3 regions of the Paenarthrobacter sp. TE3676 genome follow, and region 3 is predicted to be linked to each of the others. Evidence: riboswitches for the same ligand, from Rfam matches in the RefSeq annotation. Region 3 holds a riboswitch; each other region holds the start of a gene.
The links. A riboswitch is a leader RNA that binds a small molecule or an ion and turns the genes downstream of it on or off. The one in region 3 is predicted to bind S-adenosylmethionine.

Region 1 (4,581 bases), on a different contig from region 3:
TGGGCGGGACTGATGACGGTCCGGATTTTCCACATACGGCCTCCGCCTGGTTCCGCAACAGCAGTCGTTCGGGAATGATCGCTGTATGAGTTCACCCACCCGTTCTTCCGCCAAGTCCGCCAAGTCCGCCAAGGACCGGCTTGCGGGCGTCTGGGCGCTCAAGGGCTACAAACGCGAATGGCTCCGGCACGACGTCGTGGCAGGTGCTGCCCTCTTCGCCCTGCTGGTACCCGCCGGTATGGCCTATGCGCAGGCGGCCGGCCTTCCACCGGTCACCGGTCTCTATGCCACTGTGGTCCCGCTGCTGGTTTACGCGTTCGTGGGGCCTTCCCGCATCCTGGTCCTCGGCCCCGATTCTTCCCTCGCCCCCATGATTGCCGCGGCAATCGTGCCACTGGCAGCGGGTAGCAGCGAAAAGTCGGTGGCATTGGCAGGGCTCCTGGCAGTGCTGATCGGGGTACTGATGTTGGCCGGTTCGGCCCTCAAACTCGGGACCATCACAGGACTGCTCTCCAAACCCATCAGGCTCGGATACCTGAACGGAATCGCGTTGTTGGTGGCATTCTCGCAGCTGCCGGCGTTCCTTGGGATAGAGGCCGACGGCGACATCTGGCAAAAGCTTGCGAAGGTCACCACCGGGGTGCTGGGCGGCGAGGTCAACATCACCGCACTGCTGCTGGGCGTGGGTTCGCTGGCGCTGATCTGGATTCCCCGGCTGCTGAAGTGGAAAGTGCCGGGTGTGCTGCTGGCGGTGGTCGGCTCGTGCGTCGCAACGGCCGTTTGGAGCCTCAACGACGACGTCAAGGTCACCGGAGTCCTGCCGCAGGGCCTCCCGATGCCCGCGCTCGGCGGCATTGGCTGGGCGGACGCACTCACCCTGCTTCCCGCTGCGGCAGGGATCGCCCTCATGGCGTTCGCGGACACCGGCGTCCTGTCCCAAACATTGGCAGCCAAGGAAGGCAAGAAGGTTTCCGGCAACAGGGAAATGGCAGCACTTGGGGCAGCCAATGCTGCCACGGGCCTGCTGGGCGGATTCCCCATCTCCGGCAGTACATCGAGGACCCCTGTGGCTGTGGACGCTGGTGCCAAGTCCCAGATGACCGGCGTGGTGGGTTCGGTGCTGGTGCTTGCTTTCATGCTGCTGGCTCCAGGGGTGACCGAGTACCTGCCGTCCGCCACCTTGGCCGCCGTCGTGATTGCCGCAGCGATAGCCCTGGCGGACCCGGCCGGCGTCCGGCGCCTGTTGAAGCTGAGCCGGAGCGAATCCGTAGTGATGTTGGCTGCGTTCCTGGGCGTCCTTACGGTGGGTGTGCTCCAAGGAATTGTGGTGGCCATAGCCTTGGCACTCTTGGACTTCGTGCGGCGGGCCTGGGATCCATACCGAACAGAACTCGGTGCCGAAGAAGGGCTCCCTGGGTACCACGATCTTGAACGACACCCCAACGGCGCACGCATCCCCGGGCTCCTGATCCTCCGTTTCGATGCACCGCTGTTCTTCGGCAACGGGCAGGTTCTTGCAAGCTTTGTCCGGGAACAACTGGACGAAGCTTCGGATAATATCTCCCACGTCATCCTGGCGGCGGAACCCATCACAGGCATCGACACCACGGCCTTGGACGATCTCGTCACGCTGGATGAATGGTTGGCCCGTCACGGCGTGGATCTGGTGTTCGCCGAACTCAAAGGACCTGTGAAGGACAAGCTGATCCGCCTCGGAACGGCAGCACGTTTCACGCCGGACCACTTCTTTCCTACAGTCGGCGCCGCCGTCCGCACGCTCAGGGACGAAGAGTGAAACGGCCGCCGATTACGCAACATGACGGCCGCCCCACCACTCGCAAGTGCGGCCGGATGCCCGTGGATGTTACGTTTTTCTTGAGTAATGAGTACCAGCGCAAAGCCCTGACTTGCTGGTCGGCAACCCTCTCTCCGGCGGGGTGCCTCAGGTGACTACTCGGCGTATCGACAATTCGTACTGCAAGCGTGACTGAGGAGCACCAGCTATGCCTGAACCCACTGAAGAAAAACTCTCCTACCGCCTGGTGACAGGCCCGGACACCCGCGACTTCTGCGAGCGCATCCACAATGCCCTCGCCGAAGGTTATGTCCTCCACGGGAGCCCGGCAGCAACATTCAACGGCACGGACGTCATCGTTGCCCAAGCCGTTGTCCTGCCGACCGCGATCGCCACAGCGGATGCCGCAGTGGCCAATGCCGTTGACCAGTTGGAGAACTACGACGACGAAGAAGCTTTCGAGGGCCACGCATGAGCTACGCAGGTGACCTGACCCCGCACGACGCGTGGGCCAAACTCCAAGAAGGCGCCATCCTGGTTGACGTCCGGACCGAGGGCGAATGGGCCCACATTGGAATCCCCGACACCAAAGCTACCGAGAACGACCCCCTGTTCATCCAGTGGAACTTGGCCGGCGGAATTCCGAACTCCCGCTTTATTGAAGACCTTCAGCAACAGGCTCCCGAAGACGACGGCGTTGAGCTCGTCTTCCTATGCCGTTCCGGGCAACGCTCCATCTCGGCGGCCATCGCCGCAACCCAGGCCGGCTTCACTGCCTACAACGTCCTGGAGGGCTTCGAAGGCGAACCGGACCGCTACGGTGAGCGCACCGTCAACGGTTGGAAGAACCGTGGCCTGCCGACGAATCTGGGGACCGAGTAAGTGACTTTTAATCCCGACGCCGCCGGCTGGAGCCCTGACACCCAGGCCGTCCGCGGTGGCCTTGACCGCACCAACTTCCAGGAAACGTCCGAACCCGTTTTCCTGAACTCAGGCTTCGTTTACGAATCCGCTGCCGCCGCCGAACGTGCCTTCACCGGCGAGGACGAACGATTCGTCTACTCCCGTTACGGCAACCCGTCCGTGGCCACGTTCCAGGAGCGGCTGCGGCTGCTCGAAGGAACCGAGGCGTGCTTCGCGACGGCGTCCGGCATGTCTGCAGTCTTCACCGCCCTGGGTGCCTTGCTGGCTGCCGGTGACCGTGTGGTTGCTGCCCGCTCGCTGTTCGGCTCCTGCTTCGTGATCCTCAACGAGATCCTTCCCCGGTGGGGCGTGGAGACGGTCTTTGTTGACGGACCCGACCTTGAGCAGTGGCGCGAAGCCCTGTCCGAGCCCACCACCGCGGTGTTCTTCGAGTCACCGTCCAACCCCATGCAGGAGATCGTCGACATCGCTGCCGTCAGCGAACTGGCCCATGCCGCCGGGGCGACTGTCGTCGTCGACAATGTCTTTGCCACTCCCCTGCTGCAGCGCTGTGGTGAGCTGGGTGCAGACGTGATCGTGTACTCCGGGACCAAGCACATCGACGGCCAGGGACGAGTCCTTGGCGGCGCGATCCTGGGCACCAAGGAATTCATCGATGGTCCGGTCAAGCAGCTCATGCGGCACACTGGCCCGTCGCTTTCGGCGTTCAATGCCTGGGTGCTGACCAAGGGCTTGGAGACTATCGGACTGCGAGTGAATCACAGCTCCGCTTCTGCTCTGAAGATCGCAGAGTGGCTCGAGCAGCAACCCGCCATCAGCTGGGTCAAGTACCCGCTGTTGAAGTCCCACCCTCAGTACGAGCTCGCTGCGAAGCAGATGAAGGCCGGCGGTACTGTGCTGACGTTCGAGCTGCTTCCTTCGGCCGGGCGTACAGCCAAAGACGCTGCGTTTGCCTTGCTCGATGGCCTCCGTGTCATCGATATCTCCAACAACCTTGGCGATTCCAAGTCCCTCATCACGCACCCGGCAACCACCACCCACCGGGCCATGGGGCCTGAGGGCCGTGCGGCCATCGGGCTCTCCGATGGTGTGGTTCGCCTGTCTGTCGGGCTTGAAGACGTGGACGACCTCATCCTGGATCTGGAGAAGGCACTCAAACAGGTCTAACCTTGCTGCCATGAGCGGGAACCATCCCTATCGCCGTGCCGGATCCGTGATCGTTGCCGGCACGGCGGTGTGGTTCGTCGGGATTTCGCCGGTCTCACGTGTCTACATCACGCCCGATGACGCCGAACGCCTCCGCATGCTGCAAGCCGGCCAGCGCGGCTGGATCACAGGTCAGCACATTACCGCGGCCGGGACCGTCGCAGTGCCAGTAGGATTCGCGGCGTTCGCCCGTGCCATTCCAGCCCTGGGAGCTCCGCGCACGAGGGCGAAGAAGTGGGCCTACGCCGCTGCGGCCGCGCTGCTGGCCGGTGCACCGTTCTTCGTCTCCAGCGTTGCCCGGCGGGCTTCCGACATTGAAGGATTCGCCTACCGCCGCGGTTCCAGCGCTCCGTTCCTGGCGTATTCCGGGCTGCATGTTGTGGCGTTGGCTGCGCTCGGCGGGAGCCTTCTTTCTTTACCTGCCAAACGGTGGATCGGGGTCACGGCTGCGGCCGCCGCACCCATCTACGGAGCCGTCCTTATGGCCAAGAAGGACATCCCACCGCTCTTTTTCTACCTCGTGGAGGGGACCGTCGGAGCCTACCTGATGGCCTGGGAAGAGCCGGCAGCCGACAAGCCTAGGGCCGCCTGACCCTGGTCAGCATGGGCGAGGGTTCCTTATGGGCATCGGCGGCAGCGCCGCGCACCGTCACCTT
Region 2 (4,581 bases), on a different contig from region 3:
ATGCGGAAGGTAATTCGGACGAGGGGGATCGGGGTCCGGCCACTTGGGCGACCCATAAGGTTCCATGGAACCCCCTGACGTGGCGGCTGCGACGGGAAGTGGGGCGCCGCCGTCGGCCGTATTCGTCAGCATAAGTCCCACTCCACCGGGAGTCCATGCCGGGAATGCTTGAAGCGTGAACGAGTCAGATGTCCTTGCGGCAGGGTGCCGAGGCGAGAAGATGAAGGCCGTTCAGGTCGCCCGCCGCAAGGCCGTCGGGGGCGCCGATTTCCGGGTACATGAGTTGGATCGGGTCATCCACATGGTCAAGGCCCATGACATGGCCCAGTTCGTGTTGCATGACTGCCAGGACGTAGTCGGCCCCGCCGGGACTCGCGAGCAGTTCCGTTACCTGTGGGGTGTCCAGCTCCAGGCTCCCGGTGATGTAGCTTTTGGGTCCCTTGTTGAGGGAGTACATGGTGCTGCCTCCCGTGCCGATGACGTTGTCTGCCAGCGCAGGGGCTTCCACCGGTGTGGTCCACGAAATCAGCAGGGGAGCCCACCGGTCGCCGTATTTGGACGGCTGGTAGGGCTCACGCCGGTCCACTGGCAACTCGTCAGTGGTGCCGTCGTCGATGAACTGGATGCCGGACGCCGCAGAAATATTCGCCAAGGCGGCGGTCAGGAGGGCGTCTGAGCCAATGGGTGCGGACGCATCGTTGACAACGTAATGGAGCGGACGGCAAGGCGAGTAACCTACCGGGGTGCCGTCGTCGTTCGTGGCCAGGAACTTGTACGAATCGTTGGTGGTGCCGGGCGCTGAAGGCGAGGCCAGTGGGGCGTCCGCCTCCTCAAGTCCGGGCGGCGGCGCGTCGAGGGGGCGCGCCGGTTCGGCTCCACCCGGCTGGTCCTCTGTGGTTCCCGGCACGCTCACGCCCGGGAACAGCGCGGTGATGCGAGGGTCGCCCTGCAGGAATCCACTGACCAGAACGGCGACGACGGCGGCAATGACGGCCATGAGGACGCCGCGGAGAACACGCAAGGCTGTTCCAGTGCGGCGGTGCTTCGGCACGCGCATTGCTTCCCGCTCCGGGTCCACGGTTCTCCATTCCTGATGCCCTGGTCACGCGGGGCAGCGCGGAGGACGAACCAACATTACGGTCTCCGGACCGAGCCGTCCAAACTTAGACGATCGCTGCTCCGAACGCCAAGCCCAGACCATACGTGGCCGCCGCCGCACCCAGGCCGATGGCAAGCTGGCGGAGCCCGCGGCTCAGCGGCGAGGTTCCGGACAACAAGCCGACGACGGCGCCGGTAGCCAGGAGCGCGATACCCACCAGAACGCCGGCCACCAGCAAGGCGGCGATGCCCGTCATGCCGAAAATGAACGGCAGGATGGGCACAATGGCGCCCGAAGCGAAGAAGCAGAAGCTGGACATCGCTGCACCCCACGCCGAACCGACGGATTCATGATCGTCAGTGGGTGGCTTCTCCGGCTGCAAGGAAAGGCTGGGATCGCAGTCGCAGCTGAACAATCCCATGCGCTCGGCAGCACGATGCTCCGCGGCTTCACGCGTCATGCCACGGGCCAAGTACACCAGGACCAGCTCGTTGTGCTCGATGTCCAATGACGGTGCCGCGGTCAGAGTGGCCTGCGTGGGAAGGGTCGCGTTAAGGAGCTCCCGCTGCGAGCGGACCGAGACGTATTCGCCCGCACCCATGGAGAGGGCCCCGGCAAGGAGACCCGCGACGCCACTCATGAGCACCACGGGGCTGGGCACGCCGGTTGCGGCCATGCCCATGACCAGGGAAAGGTTGCTGACCAAACCGTCGTTGGCGCCGAAAACGGCCGCGCGGAAGGTTCCGGAGAGCCGGTTGCGTCCGCGTGTGGCCAAGCCGCGGACTACTTCTTCGTGGATTTGTTCATCGGCCACCATGGCAGGCGTCGCGGCAGGTTCGGTGCCGTACGGGGAACGGCCTTCGGCGCGCTGTGCCAGAGCGAGGACGAACACTGAACCGAAGTTGCGGGCCAGGAAGCCCAGGAACTGGCTGCGGGTGGAAGCTGCCTTGGGCATACCGGCATGCTCGCCAAGGAGCTTGAGCCAGTGGGCTTCGTGCCTGCCTTCGGCTTCGGCCAGGGCGAGCAGGATTTGGCGTTCTTCGCCGTCACGTCGCTGGGCCAGTTCGCGGTAGACGGCGGCCTCGGCACGCTCATCGGCCAGGTACTGCCGCCACCGGCGGATGTCAGCGTGCGAGGGCGGCGCGGGTTGCGTGCCGGCGTTTTCGGCGGTTGCCGGTTCGGGGGTGGGGTCCGGAGCGGAGCTCGACGAACTGTGGGATTCCTGGTGCATCTGCACTTTGTCTCCTGTGCTTGGTGGGGTAGTTGCGGCCCCATTGCACGCCCCACACTACCGCTTATCCGCGCGGATTTTTGGCTGGTATTCCTTAACTGGAATGTTCGGTGCACCGTAATTTCCTTGACCCTCGACTGTGCCGGTGCTCAGATGGAAGGACAGGGGCGGGGCCCTTCCGCCACTGGATTCCTGCATTCGGGTCAACGGGCTGAACCGCCCACCAGAACAGGCCCACGAGACGGAGGTTGCACCATGAACACCACCGAATCACACGCCAACTACCCGGAACGGACAACCATTGAGTCCGACCCGGCCTACGACTACGCCGAAGACCAGGAAGTGGACGAACCCTGGGTAGAGGAAGTGGACGCCCCCGAGGACGACGAACGCGTTGTCCCCATAGACGAAACCGAAGAGTTCCGCGAGGAAGACGAGGAAGCTTAGGTCTGTTTCCCGTGCCCTAGTGTGAAGTGACGTTTGACGCCCGCCCGTTTTCCGACGGCCGCAACAGTCACCGTTAGTGTCTTGGACGACTCACACCAGTGCGTTGGCCGGACGGCTTGGGCCAACGCCTGCGCGATGAGTTGCGGTTGGTCATGTCTGAACTGCTCGGTTCCAGCATTGGCAGTGATGGTCACCGTGCCCAGGAAGAGGTCGACGGCGGGGATCACCGCGACCGTGGGGGTGGCCGTTCCGGCCGGGGTACTGGGTGCTGTGGTGTTTACCGGGGTGGTATCGCCTTGGTACGGCAAGGGACTGCTCCTTGGGGGAGTGCTCTTGCCCGCTCGGTTGTCTCTGGTCCGGGACGGGCCGCTTCCTCATCCGAACCACCCGTGAACATGGGGTTGGTGTGTGGCCAGTCGGAGCTTGGCACCACATCTCTTGAAGCTGGGACCACCCTACCGCATTGGTGTTCGGCCACCCGCTGTGGGGTGTGTTGATGGGCCTGCTCTGCTCACTATGGGTGGGTTTGGCGTGCAGAGCGGGCCTTCCAAGGGGTGGGCGCGTGTTGTGGGCCTTGGTGTGTTGTGGGGCCTGCTTTGCGCTCTTTGGGGTGGTTTTGGCGTGTAGAGCGGGCCTTCCAGCGGGTGGTTCCCGGACATAGCGCAACGGCGGCGCCGCCCCAAAAAGGGGAGGCGCCGCCGTCGAACTTTACTTGTTTCCTGAACCTTGCCTAGTTCTTTGTGCCCGCCTAGGAAGCGGGGGTGGTGAGCTCTTCTTCGGCCACGCGGGTACCGGCAACGCGATCCGTCCAGGCCTTCATGACTGCCGGATCCGTGGGCTTGCTGGCAAGCGAGATCACTACGTACACCAAAGCCGAGGCGATCAAACCGAAGTAGATGGGCTCGTTGGCGTAGATGCCATCGAGGGGAACTTCGGCGTTGATCTCAAGGATGATCATGGTTCCGAGGGTTACCACTGAACCGGCCGCCATGGACCATGCTGCGGCGATGCCCGTTCCACGCTTCCACACCAAGCCGCCAATGATGGCCACGAGGAGGCCGCCAACCAGGATGTCGTAGGCAATGGTCAGTGCGGCCACCACATCCTTGGTGGAGATGGCGATGATGATTGCGACGATCCCCAGGCCGAGTACCCAGTAACGGTTGGCCTTGACGTCGTGCTCAGGGTTATCGGAGTCGGAGGTGTCCACCTTCTTGCCAAACCAGCTGGCAACGAAAGGCATTACGTCGGCGCGGGCAACGGTTGCAGCAGCAATCAGTGCGCCTGACGCCGTGGACATCATGGCGGCCACAGCTGCGGCAAGCACCAAGCCGCCGATGCCGATGGGCAGGAGCCGGGTAGCGACCTCTGCGTAGACGTCGTCCTTGGCAGCGATTTCGATGCCGGAGAGGGCAACGCTGGCGGCCATGCCGATCAGGGCACCTGCGAAGCCGTAGAGGATGCAGTAGACGCCGGCGGTAGCGCCGCCCCAGCGGGCAACTGTGGGGTTCTTGGCGGTGAACACGCGCTGCCAGATGTCCTGGCCGATCAGGAGGCCCAGTGTGTACACGACGAAGTAGGTGATGATCGTCTGGAGGCCGATGCCGCCGATGTCGAAGAAGCTCTCATCGACGCGGGCTCGGATGCCATCGAGGCCACCTGCGGCGTTCAGGGCGAAGGGGAGCATGAGGAAGAAGATTCCCACGGTCTTGATGACGAACTGGACCTGGTCGGCCAAGGTGATGGACCACATGCCGCCAATGGTGGAGTAGACCAGCACGATTGCGCCGCCGATGGCGATGGC
Region 3 (4,581 bases):
GACGTCGCTCTCGTAGATCCTTGACGGGTGCAGCGAGGGGTCGCCCTCCCATTTGAGCAGGTAGGGCACTTGGGGATCCGCGATCAGGCCGAGGATGCCAATCTGTTGCCACACCAGTTCGCGTCCGTCGGGGAACTTGCGGTTGCCCGGAACAGCCGAGCGGCCAAGGCGGTCTTCGAACGGGGCAAGGTCGTCAACGGCGACGCACCAGCCCATCCATCCACCACCGGCAGCCGAGCGGGCACGGACGGCCTGGCCAAAGGGTGCTTTGTCGGAAGCGGGGTGGTCCAGGACCTCCACCACTTCCAGGTACTTGTTATCCGCAAGGGGAATGATCATGTTCCGGGTACCGAAGCGCGGGTGCACTCCGCCCCGGACAGCGTCCACTCCCAATGCCGCGGAAATTCGTTCGGTAGTGGCCAAAAGGCCATCTCGTTCACAGGCGTAAGAGACGTGATCCATGCGCATGGCTTCATCTTGGCACTTTGTGATCGGGGTCTCAGCTAAGTCAAGCCTAACTAAGGTGGGATGTGTATAACCGGTGGTAAGGGGCGTCATGGAGGGACGCGGGAAGACCGAAAGATTCCACAGGCGTCACAAAGCTGTCTTCGCCTCCGGACAGTTCCTAGACTGGCCCCAGCTCACACCGCTTCACCCTGCCTGCCAAACCCATGCGTCACGAACAGGAGAACTCCATGTCCCAAGGATGGTCTTTCGAAACCCGCCAGATCCACGCCGGCCAGGAGCCCGACGCCGCCACAGGGGCGCGCTCGCTTCCGATCTACCAGACCACGTCCTTCGTGTTCCCCAGTGCCGAGAGCGCCGCCAATCGCTTTGCCCTGGCCGAGCTCGCTCCCATTTACACCCGAATCGGCAACCCGACGCAGGATGCAGTGGAGCAGCGGGTTGCGAGCCTTGAGGGTGGCCTCGGTGCCCTCTTGCTCAGCTCCGGACAGGCTGCGGAGACGTTCGCCATCCTGAATATCGCCGAGGCGGGCGACCACATCGTAGCGAGCCCCAGCCTGTACGGCGGCACGTACAACCTGCTGGCGCACACGCTGAAGAAGTTCGGCATTTCGGTCACGTTCGTCGAGGACCCTGACAATCTGGACCAGTGGCGTGACGCCGTCCGGCCGAACACCAAGTTGTTCTTCGGCGAGGTCGTCTCCAACCCGCGCCAGGATGTCCTGGACATCGAGGGCATCGCCCGCACCGCACACGCGGCCGGCGTTCCCCTCATTGTGGACAACACCCTGTCCACGCCTTACCTGATCCGGCCCATCGAGTGGGGAGCGGACATCGTGGTCCATTCCGCGACCAAGTACCTGGGTGGTCACGGCTCGGCAATCGCCGGTGTGATTGTGGACTCCGGCAACTTCGACTTCGGCAAGGACCCGGAGCGCTTCCCTGGTTTCAATACCCCGGACCCCAGCTACAACGGTCTGGTCTACGCCCGGGACCTCGGCAAGGACGGTGCACTGGGCGCGAACCTCTCCTACATCCTCAAGGCCCGAGTCCAGTTGCTTCGCGATCTCGGCTCTGCCGTGTCCCCGTTCAACGCCTTCCTCATTGCCCAGGGACTGGAGACCTTGAGCCTGCGCGTGGAACGCCATGTTGCCAACGCCACCAAGGTGGCCGAATGGCTTGAAAACCACGACGACGTCGAATCGGTCGCCTATGCGGGCCTGCCGTCCAGCCCGTGGTACGACCGCGGCCGGAAGTACGGACCCAAGGGCACGGGCGCCATCGTTGCCTTCAACGTCAAGGGCGGCGTCGAAGCCGGCAAGCGCTTCGTGGACGGCCTGGAGTTGCACTCGCACGTTGCCAACATCGGTGATGTCCGCTCGCTGGTCATCCACCCGGCGTCGACTACACACAGCCAATTGACGGTGGAACAGCAGGTCGCTGCCGGCGTTAACCCCGGCCTCGTGCGCTTGTCCGTGGGCATTGAGCACGTTGATGACATCATCGCCGACCTCGAAGCGGGCTTCCGGGCCGCCAAGGGCGCCTAACGCCGCGGCTTTGAGTCTCAGCCCGGCTGCCGCCCGCGTCGACGATTATTCGCCGGGCGGCAGTTCCGGGTGCTCGTTCGTGAACGAAGACGCCCCAAACCGTCACACTGTTGTCACATTCTTCGCCAGAACCACCCTGCATTTCCTAGACTCTTGGTATTAGGTCATGAGTGCCAGCACACAGCCCCGGCTTGCTGGCCGGCAACCCTCCTACGCGGTGGGGTGCCCCGGGTGAAGACCTGGCCTGTTCGCACGCAAGGCGACGGGCAAGCGCGAGGTTAAGGTGTCAAAGGAATGACCATTACTGCTACAGCCCTTCCCAAATCCGGAGAAGAAGACGGAACCGTCAAGTACGCCGGCATCGGGCCGTTGGAACTTGAGGCCGGCGGATTCCTCCCCGATGTCGTCCTCGCTTATGAGACCTGGGGGCAGCTGAATGCCGAGGCCTCCAATGCCGTCCTCATCCAGCATGCGCTCACGGGCAGCACTCACGTAGCCCGTGGAGCCACCGACGAGCAAGGTTGGTGGGAGCAACTCGTTGGCCCGGGTGCCACCATCGACACCAACAAGTTTTTCGTCATTTCCATCAACATCGTGGGCGGTTGTTATGGCAGCACCGGCCCATCGTCAGAAGCACCGGACGGACGTCCTTGGGGCTCACGTTTCCCGTTGGTCACGCTGCGCGACAGCACGGAGGCTGAGGCGCGCCTCGCCGATGCCTTGGGAATCGATGCCTGGCACGCCGTGTTGGGCGGTTCCATGGGCGGCGCCAGGGCCCTTGAATGGGCTGTGACGTTCCCTCACAGGGTCAAACGCTGCGCCGTAATTTCGGTGGGCGCCTACAGTACGGCCGAGCAGATTGCCTTTGCCCAAGCCCAAACCTTGGCCATCAGGCAGGACCCGAACTTCAAAAACGGTGATTATTACGGCGGCACTGCACCCGAACATGGTTTGGCACTGGCCCGACGCATCGCCCACATCACTTACCGCTCAGCCTTGGAGTTGGATTTCCGCTTCGGCAGGGAAGCACAGCACCAGGAGACACCACTCGCTGCCGCGGTGTTGGGGGAGCGTGGCCGCTACCAGGTGGAAAGCTATTTGGACCACCAGGGAACCAAGCTGGTCCGCCGTTTCGATGCCAACAGCTACATCGCCATCACCGAAGCCCTGATGTCCCACGACGTCACCAGGGGCCGCGGCCCGCTGGAACAGGCGTTGTCGCGCGCTACGGCTGAGTTCTTCGTGGCGGCGGTGGACAGCGACAGGCTCTACTTCCCTGCACAGTCGCGGGAACTTGCCGCGGCGCTACCTGGGGATGTGCCGGTCCACCTCATTGAGGCTCCGATTGGTCACGACGGCTTCCTCACTGAGATCGGCCAGCTCTCGGCACAACTCCGGGAATCATTCTTCGCCTAGCCCTAGCCGTTCATGATTTCGCCGCGCTGCTTCATGTAATCCTCCATGGCGATCTCGCCGTTGCTGAACTTCGTGTCCAGCTCCGCCAGCTTGCGAGCGCGGAATCCCTGCGGCTCCGAAGCGCCAGCTGAGGGGAACGGTGCGGGGGATGAAGGGTTCGACGGCGGCCCGGCCTGCGGTGTCGAATCCGCGGGGCGGAGGACGGTCGGCTCGGAAGGGTACCCGGGGTAATTCTGACCTGGGTAACCCTGCGTCGGGTATCCCTGACCTGGATAATTCTGCTGCGGGTAATTCTGTGGTGGATACCCTGGTCCGGGCAGATTCTGCTGTGGGTAGCGGGGGTCGCGGAAGTTATTGTCCTGGATCCGACGCGCCCGGGAGCGGTTGTACATGCGGATCCCGAGCGGAATCAGCCAAGAGCAGACGATGATCCAGAAGATCAGATTGTTCACAGTGCAGGCCTCCTAGGTCTCATCCCAGCTTAGTCCTGACCAGCAAAACCACTGCGGCTGCTTCAGACCAGCTCGGTCTGCATGCCCAGGAACCGGCCGTAGCGATCCACCTCCGACTGCAGGGCCTCCTGCTCTTTTGCGGTGGTGGGCCGGTTCATTCGGACGTCCACTTCGCAGGTTCTGCCGGAGAAGCCATGCCGCCACCATCCGGCCAACCTGCCGTCCAGCAGAACCACGTGCATGGGTCCGTTGTCCTCGGGGAAGATGGGCGCCGTGCCACCAAGGAAGTGCCGGGACTGTGAGTAGCCCATCACGTATTCGTCGTAGCACTGGATGAGGTCGACGCGGGGAAGCCCGGGATCCTCGGCGGGCGAAGGATCGCCACCACCCGCGAGAGCGTCCACTTCCTCGGGAGCCAGATAAAAGTCGAAACCATCACACTGCGCCGCCCCCAAACTCCCGGGGGACATGGCACCCGCCACCTCGATTCCCCGCTTTACGTCTTTCATGGTCAACCCGGACCACGCCGCACAGTCCTTGACCGTGGCGGGTCCCCGGCTGGTGAAGTATCGGAGTGCCAACCGTCCAAGAGCCTGTTCGCGGCCTTCGGCGGTCAGAGGCGTAAGAGCCGAACCGGGTACCCGTTCGTCGAACAGGGCATACGTTTGTTTCAGGGCGCCGCCTGCGGAACGGACGGGTGT

Region 1: it holds a riboswitch for S-adenosylmethionine, as region 3 does, so the genes downstream of both, ACZ881_RS15990 (DUF1737 domain-containing protein) here and metX (homoserine O-acetyltransferase MetX) in region 3, are expected to answer to the same signal.
Region 2: it holds a riboswitch for S-adenosylmethionine, as region 3 does, so the genes downstream of both, ACZ881_RS14330 (hypothetical protein) here and metX (homoserine O-acetyltransferase MetX) in region 3, are expected to answer to the same signal.

What each region holds. Positions count from the first base shown of each region.
Region 1 covers NZ_JBWBQU010000006.1:269,989-274,569, forward strand. The annotation lists gene ACZ881_RS15985 (SulP family inorganic anion transporter) at 86-1,795, shown strand; SAM riboswitch class IV at 1,879-1,990, shown strand; gene ACZ881_RS15990 (DUF1737 domain-containing protein) at 2,004-2,270, shown strand; gene ACZ881_RS15995 (rhodanese-like domain-containing protein) at 2,267-2,677, shown strand; gene ACZ881_RS16000 (O-succinylhomoserine sulfhydrylase) at 2,678-3,886, shown strand; gene ACZ881_RS16005 (hypothetical protein) at 3,897-4,517, shown strand; gene ACZ881_RS16010 (glutamate--cysteine ligase 2) at 4,504-4,581, opposite strand, start outside.
Region 2 covers NZ_JBWBQU010000005.1:333,557-338,137, reverse strand. The annotation lists gene ACZ881_RS14350 (matrixin family metalloprotease) at 1-132, opposite strand, end outside; gene ACZ881_RS14345 (matrixin family metalloprotease) at 185-1,021, opposite strand; gene ACZ881_RS14340 (VIT1/CCC1 transporter family protein) at 1,164-2,330, opposite strand; gene ACZ881_RS14335 (hypothetical protein) at 2,586-2,777, shown strand; gene ACZ881_RS14330 (hypothetical protein) at 2,774-3,085, opposite strand; SAM riboswitch class IV at 3,102-3,221, opposite strand; gene ACZ881_RS14325 (sodium:solute symporter family protein) at 3,526-4,581, opposite strand, start outside.
Region 3 covers NZ_JBWBQU010000008.1:175,867-180,447, reverse strand. The annotation lists gene ACZ881_RS18950 (VOC family protein) at 1-468, opposite strand, end outside; gene ACZ881_RS18945 (bifunctional o-acetylhomoserine/o-acetylserine sulfhydrylase) at 672-2,012, shown strand; SAM riboswitch class IV at 2,175-2,291, shown strand; gene metX (homoserine O-acetyltransferase MetX) at 2,307-3,428, shown strand; gene ACZ881_RS18935 (hypothetical protein) at 3,431-3,880, opposite strand; gene ACZ881_RS18930 (winged helix DNA-binding domain-containing protein) at 3,943-4,581, opposite strand, start outside.